3 regions of the Pseudoalteromonas sp. 19-MNA-CIBAN-0066 genome follow, and region 3 is predicted to be linked to each of the others. Evidence: predicted binding sites of a transcription regulator. Region 3 holds the regulator's gene; each other region holds the start of a gene.
What was found. The regulator ArgR, encoded in region 3, controls arginine synthesis, uptake and breakdown. The targets are predictions, from matches to a motif close to ANTGAATANNTATTCANT.

Region 1 (2,285 bases), on a different contig from region 3:
CAATCGCAATTTCCGACATTGCAAACAACGCACTGATCAAGATTAATAAGCCAATCCCGACTAAATCACCCATTTATAGCTCCAATAAAATACGCTTTTATAGCAAAAGCAGCTGGATTATAGTCGCTTTTTTAAACGGGGCAATTTAAATTTAATATTTATTAAAAGGCTTTTATTATCAATACAGTAAGCAGGCCTTTCGACCTGCTTTAAGATTACTTGTTCATCGCACTAATCAAAAACGCCGAAATTTTAGCGCCTTCTCGTAAGGTGGTTTCTGAACTTGACTGCCCTACTAGCGAGCTGTCGGTAAAAGGCGCAATTTCCATCATATCGGCACCGGTGATCGCAAATTCATCGGCTATGGCTGATAAAATATCCAGTGCGTGCTGCGGCGTTAAGCCGTTTGCCTCTGGTGTGCCTGTTGCAGAGGCATATTTTTCATCAAGGGCGTCAATATCAAAGCTAACATACACTTCGTCAACGTTGTCGGCTTTAAGCTGGGCAATAGCATCTGCGGCAACGGCTGCTGCACCGCGCTCTATAATTTCATGCGCCCAATGTTGTTTAACACCAAAGGTGCTTTCCCAATGCTCTTTCGGTTTACCACTTGAACGAATACCAAATTGAATTAAATGATGTGGCGCAGGTAAAAACTCTAAAATATGCGTACACCAAGAGCCAAAACATAAATCAATGCCTAAGCGCTCAACCAATAAGTCGGTATGGGCATCAAAATGAATAATTGCGGTACGCTTGCCTTGTGCGCGCTTAGCTTTTAAATACGCTTTTGTTAATGGGTAACTAATTGAATGATCGCCGCCAATACCAAAAATGCCTTTATTTTCAAATGTTGCATAAAAGCTGTCGCACACATCTTCAGTGATCGACAGTGGGCTAACGTAATAGTCGTTATTTTCGTTGCCGTATAATGCTTTTTGGCAATTGGTTATAGTGGCTTTGTTTAAGTATTTATCATGTAATAAATGAGGAATAACGCGTACGTCGCCTAAATCGAATGAGCGGCACTGAGGTTGCTGATCAAGTAATGCTGAGCGTAAAAATAACGGCCCCCAGTTTGCGCCACGTAAAATACCGCCGCCACAATCTGAGCTAATACCTAGCATAACCGCTTTATGCGGCGAATTGGGTAACTCGTTAAGCGACTCACGCCATAATGGGCCAATGTTTTCGGTTTGCCCATAAAGCTTATTTCTTAATGCAGCTTTGCGCTCTTTTGCAGTGTTAACTGTATATACACCATCACCTGGTGCGCACAAACAATGCTCAATTTTGCTTTTAAATTCCTGAAATTCGGTGCTCATGGTAAACCCTTATAAATCTATATGTTTTGCGTGGTACTGATTAGTTATGCAAAATTGCTAATATTTAAATACTAACAATAACATTAGTACTGCTTGCTAAAAGCAAACTAACGTTAAATTAGCCTTGCTTCACTAATGTATATACCATCCAAAAAATAACAACTAACCATATGAATAAAAACAACTTAGTGTAAATGTGCCTGTTGTTTATGATAATTTACTCATTACTTTAGACGATCAATATAATGTCTGCCTATACAAGTCAACCGCCTCATTTTACGGATAATTTTAATATATGCTTGAATATTCAATGTGGGTGAATAAATCAAAACAAATCAACACGGACATACGTCCTGTACTAAACAAACAATTATAGTAATGATGCTAAATTGATAGTAATTTTATAAAGGCTTAGTTATGGAAAAGGTATTTCACTTAGGGTTATGTATTGACGATCTTAAAGGTGCAAAACTGGCTATTGTTCCGGGCGATCCGGATCGTGCTGCACGTATTTCGCAATTTTTAGATAACCCAACTTGCCTGGCTAAAACGCGTGAATTTCATGTTTATTTAGGTGAGCTTAATGGCCATTCTGTGGTTATATGCTCTACCGGTATTGGCGGTCCATCGACGTCGATTGCCGTTGAAGAATTAGCCCAACTTGGCGTGCACAGCTTTTTGCGTATTGGTACTACTGGTGCAATTCAACCACACATTAACGAAGGCGATATTTTAATTAGCCAAGCCTCTGTGCGTTTAGATGGTGCAAGCCAGCATTTTGCGCCGCTTAGCTACCCTGCGGTATCTGACTTTTTTGCTACCCAAGCTATGGTTAAAGCCTGTGAAAACCTTAATATCGATTTTCATATTGGTATTACTGCATCAAGCGACACATTTTACCCAGGGCAAGAGCGTTACGATACACACTCTGGTTATGTGCCAAAGTCGTTACAAGGCAGC
Region 2 (2,285 bases), on a different contig from region 3:
GTGTGCCTTGTTGCTGCCAGCCAATATCTACATATGGCTGTTTAGCTACGCCTTTAATTGAGGGGATTTTATCGCCCAGTAAACGAATTAACGGCTCATCGGCAAGTACTTGGTACGCTTGTGTTACTTGCTCAATGGTGACATTAGGCTTTAATTGCACATAAATAGTTTCTAAAATACCACGCGGGAAATTACCTAAATGGGGGGTAAATAAAACATTGTGACCAAGGTGTTGCTCTATTTCAGGGCCATGACGATGATTAAATAAACCATAAGGGGCAAGCGACACTTCGCAAAAATGGGTACCAATACTAGCTTTACGCCCTGCGCCGGTTACACCCGATACCGCATTAATTATAATTGTTTGCTCTGTTAATAAATCGGCCTGCTGCAAAGGCTTAAGTGCATTAAGCGCAGCCGTAGGATAACAACCCGCTACGGCTACTAATTGCGCCGCGGCAATAGCATCGCTATTCCACTCAGCTAAACCATAAGCAGCTTGATTTAATAACTCTGGATGTTGGTGCTCAAAGCCATAATAAGTAACGTAGTCGTCATTGCTCGCAAGGCGATACCCACCAGATAAATCAAATACCTTTTTACCCATGGCTAAAAAACGCGGCGCTAAATCTACGCTTACTTTATGATCGGTACATAAACACACGTAATCGGCACTGTTTTCAATATCGCTAAAAGCAGATTCACTAAGAGGCAGTAAAGGCTGATCGAGTAGCCCTAAGTGTTCGGGGTATAAATCACTCAGCAATTTATTTTTATCTAAGCTACCTTGCGATACATAACAGCCAGTTAAAATTAGTTTAGGGTGCTTAGCAACTAAACTTGCTAGTTCTGCGCCGCTATAACCGCTTGCGCCAATAATCACTACATTCATTGTTTACTCGTTATTTAAAATTAGTTACTACTTATCCATGTTGTTCGCTTAAACTAGCTCTGGGCTAATTAAGACTTTAATTAATTAATGAATGTTGATTATCGTCGTATTATTTTCATTGCGCTACTTTTAAAATATTTATGCTTAAAAAGTGAATTGATATTCATCATAAATACTTTTATATTGTTATGCAATTAAATTGATTACTTATTTTGGATTTTTTATGTCTTTGCCTTCATTTATTTCTATGTACCAACAATTAATTGCAGCGCCTTCTATTAGTGCCATTGAAGATAGCCTGTGTATGAGTAATAAAAATGTTATTGAATTACTGGCACAATGGTGTGAAAGCTTAGGCTTTAGCTGTGAAATAATTGAATTAGAAGGCGGCAAAGGTCGCTATAATTTATTAGCTAAACGCGGTAAAGGCGATGGTGGATTAATGCTCGCTGGCCATACCGATACAGTGCCATTTGACGATAGCCGCTGGAATCATAATCCATTTAAATTGACCGAGCACAACAATAAACTATATGGCTTAGGCAGTATTGATATGAAAGGCTTTTTTGCTTTTGTACTGCAAGCTATTAGTGAACTTGATGAAAAGCAGCAAACTCAGCCCATTTTGATCTTAGCCACCGCCGATGAAGAAACAACAATGGCCGGTGCTCAACAAATTTGTAAACATCCAAATTTAAAACCGGATCGCTGTATAATTGGCGAACCCACTGATATGACTCCAGTATTTACACATAAAGGGCATATGAGTACCGCAATTAGAGTAGTCGGACGCTCAGGCCATAGCTCAGATCCCGAACGTGGTGTTAACGCCATCGAAGTAATGCACAAAGTGATTACAAAACTACTGATCTTAAAAGAACAGTTAAAGCATAAATATTCAATAGAACACTTTGAAATACCCTATCCAACCTTAAATTTTGGTAATATTCATGGCGGCGACAACGCGAACAGAATTTGTGGTTGCTGCGAAATGCATATAGATATGCGCCCATTACCGGGCTTAAGCGTGCAAGAGCTGCAAATGTTAGTACTTGATGCAACTCACGAAATAAACCAGCAATACCCTAATGCCGTAAGCGTAATTGATTTACACGAACCAATTCCTGCATTTACTGGTAGCACCGATAGCGCTTTGGTTAAACTAGCCGAAAAAATAGCGGGGCAAAAAGCGGTGGCAGTAAACTACTGTACAGAAGCGCCATTTATTCAACAGCTTGGTTGTGAAACCATAGTAATGGGCCCCGGCTCTATAAACCAAGCGCACCAACCTGATGAATTTTTAGCAATGGAAAAAATTAAGCCTTCACAGCAAATTATCACTAATATAATTAAAGCGAGTTGTTTTAGCTTTTCTTAATTGCGATTATAAAAA
Region 3 (2,285 bases):
ACAATAAAAAAGATAGCCATAGTGAACGCGCCACCATATTAAGCAGTCGTTTTATTGGTTCGGCTTATGTTTACACTGTAGTTATTGCACAACAAGAAATAGAAGTTGCAGCGCAATATGGCCAGTCATTTGTTCAAAATGAGCAGGTTATAATAAAAATAAAACCCCACACGGTGAATTTTTTCGAATCATAAATTAATTTGTTATTCGCTGTGTTTATCTATTTATAAGCTAAGGAATAACAATGGCACAAGCGCAATCAGGGATTTGTGCTGAAGCAAACTTACACGGTTTGCATTTATTTTTTAATGTGTTTGATGGCCAAGATGAGTCATTACGTACAAAGCTCAAGCAAGTAAGCGCTATTGAGGAAGAGTTTAGCGATCAGTTTTCTGAATCTATGCTTTCTTGTATGGTGGCTATTGGTGCACAGTATTGGCCGCATATTTTGCCAGAGTATATCCCCAGTGAACTACAAAGCTTTCCTAATATAAATCATAATGAACACGCAATGAGCGTGCAGCCGTGTGATTTGTTTGTGCAAATACGTTCAGACCGCGAAGACGTCAATCATTTATTTGCACTGCAAATTTTAAAGTTATTTGCACCAGACGTAGAGCTGGTGGAACAAATTCGTAATTTTAGATTTTTAGATGGTCGCGATTTCAATGGTTTTATTTATGGTGGCAAAATGCCGCATGGCCGACAAAAGCGGGCAACGGCGTTAATAAATAAACCAGGTAGCTTTGAGGATCAAGGCAGTTATATTCATGTGCAACGTTATAAGCACGATCTAAGTGTATGGCAGCATCTATCGCTAGATGAGCAAGAGCAAATAATAGGTCGCACTCGCTTAGACAACACTCTTATAGCCCCAGCGCTTGAAACCAGCCATGCACAACGCAGTGAATTAAAAGATGAGCAAGGCCAGCCAATATTACTTAATCAAGGCATGCCTTATGGCGATGTTTACGAGCAAGGAATGCTGTCAATTACTTGCTCGGCCAGTGGAACCGCATTTGAACAGGTATTAAAAAGTCGTTTAGGTGAGGGGGAGTGCTATGATCATTGGCTTGATTTTACTCAAGCCGATATGGGGTCTGCGTTTTTTGCACCGTCAGTTGGGTTTTTAAAACAGTTATAACGCATGTTTTAAATACTAAACCGTATCAAATAAAATACGTACCCGCTCTAGGGTTAAGTCTATTTCAGATATTTTAGCTGGGGCAATAAAAATAGTGTCGTCGCCAGCTATAGTACCTAACACGCCATCGGCTTTACCTAATGAGTCAAGTAAACGCGCAATAAGCTGAGCCGCGCCTGGACTGGTACGGATAATAATCATCATTTCGTTATGCATTATATCAATAACAAGCTGGCGCAACGGGCTTTTTGCTGTGGGTACGCCCATTTCTGCTGGCAAGCAATACACCATTTCTTGTTTGGCATTGCGCGTTCGTACCGCGCCAAACTTACTAAGCATGCGCGACACTTTACTTTGGCTTATATTGTCAAAACCTTGCTCTTTTAACGAATCTACTATATCGCCTTGAGAACCAAAGTTTTCTTCTTTTAAAAGCGCTTTAAATGCTTTTACTAACGCTTCCTGTTTGTCTTGTGGTTGCATAGTTTTTATTTGCTTTTTATTATCCATGCCGCAAATTCTACACAAAAACGAATAATTATGCAGCAGTTGTTTATTTAACTTGCCAGTTTACTGTATTCAGGCCAAATGTTTTTACAACTATGGTCTAAAATATTACGAAAATAGGCAGGATAAATTTGTTTTTAGTCGCTAATTTCTTTATCTTAGAGCCATAAATATTTCCTACCTCAAATCACGGAGAATTCCAATGAAAGTTGCTGTATTAGGTGCTGCAGGCGGTATCGGTCAAGCGTTGTCTTTATTATTAAAAACAGGCTTACCAGCTGGTTCTGAATTATCACTATATGATGTTGCACCAGTAGTTCCAGGTGTTGCGGTTGATCTATCTCATATCCCTACAGCGGTTAAAGTAGCTGGCTTTGGCGCTGATGCGTTAAATGAAGCGCTTAAAGATGCTGATATCGTACTTATTCCTGCTGGCATGCCACGTAAGCCAGGTATGGATCGTGCAGATTTATTTAATGTAAATGCTGGCATCATCAAAACGTTAGCAGAAGGCATAGTTGCAAGTTGTCCTAAAGCGTTAGTAGGTATTATTACTAACCCAGTAAACGGCACTGTACCAATTGTTGCTGAAGTATTTAAAAAAGCTGGTACTTACGACGCTAAACGCGTATTC

Region 1: the regulator ArgR is predicted to act here: its motif matches at 1,361-1,378, upstream of AAEZ18_RS16240 (arginase family protein).
Region 2: the regulator ArgR is predicted to act here: its motif matches at 1,043-1,060, upstream of argC (N-acetyl-gamma-glutamyl-phosphate reductase).

Annotation. Positions count from the first base shown of each region.
Region 1 covers NZ_JBEONZ010000041.1:4,895-7,179, forward strand. Annotated here, with positions in the region: gene paeA (polyamine export protein PaeA) at 1-73, opposite strand, end outside; gene AAEZ18_RS16240 (arginase family protein) at 216-1,325, opposite strand; gene udp (uridine phosphorylase) at 1,743-2,285, shown strand, end outside.
Region 2 covers NZ_JBEONZ010000010.1:43,894-46,178, reverse strand. Annotated here, with positions in the region: gene argC (N-acetyl-gamma-glutamyl-phosphate reductase) at 1-892, opposite strand, end outside; gene argE (acetylornithine deacetylase) at 1,116-2,270, shown strand.
Region 3 covers NZ_JBEONZ010000004.1:98,165-100,449, reverse strand. Annotated here, with positions in the region: gene AAEZ18_RS04170 (ABC transporter ATP-binding protein) at 1-194, shown strand, start outside; gene AAEZ18_RS04165 (Dyp-type peroxidase) at 245-1,144, shown strand; gene argR (transcriptional regulator ArgR) at 1,160-1,627, opposite strand; gene mdh (malate dehydrogenase) at 1,854-2,285, shown strand, end outside.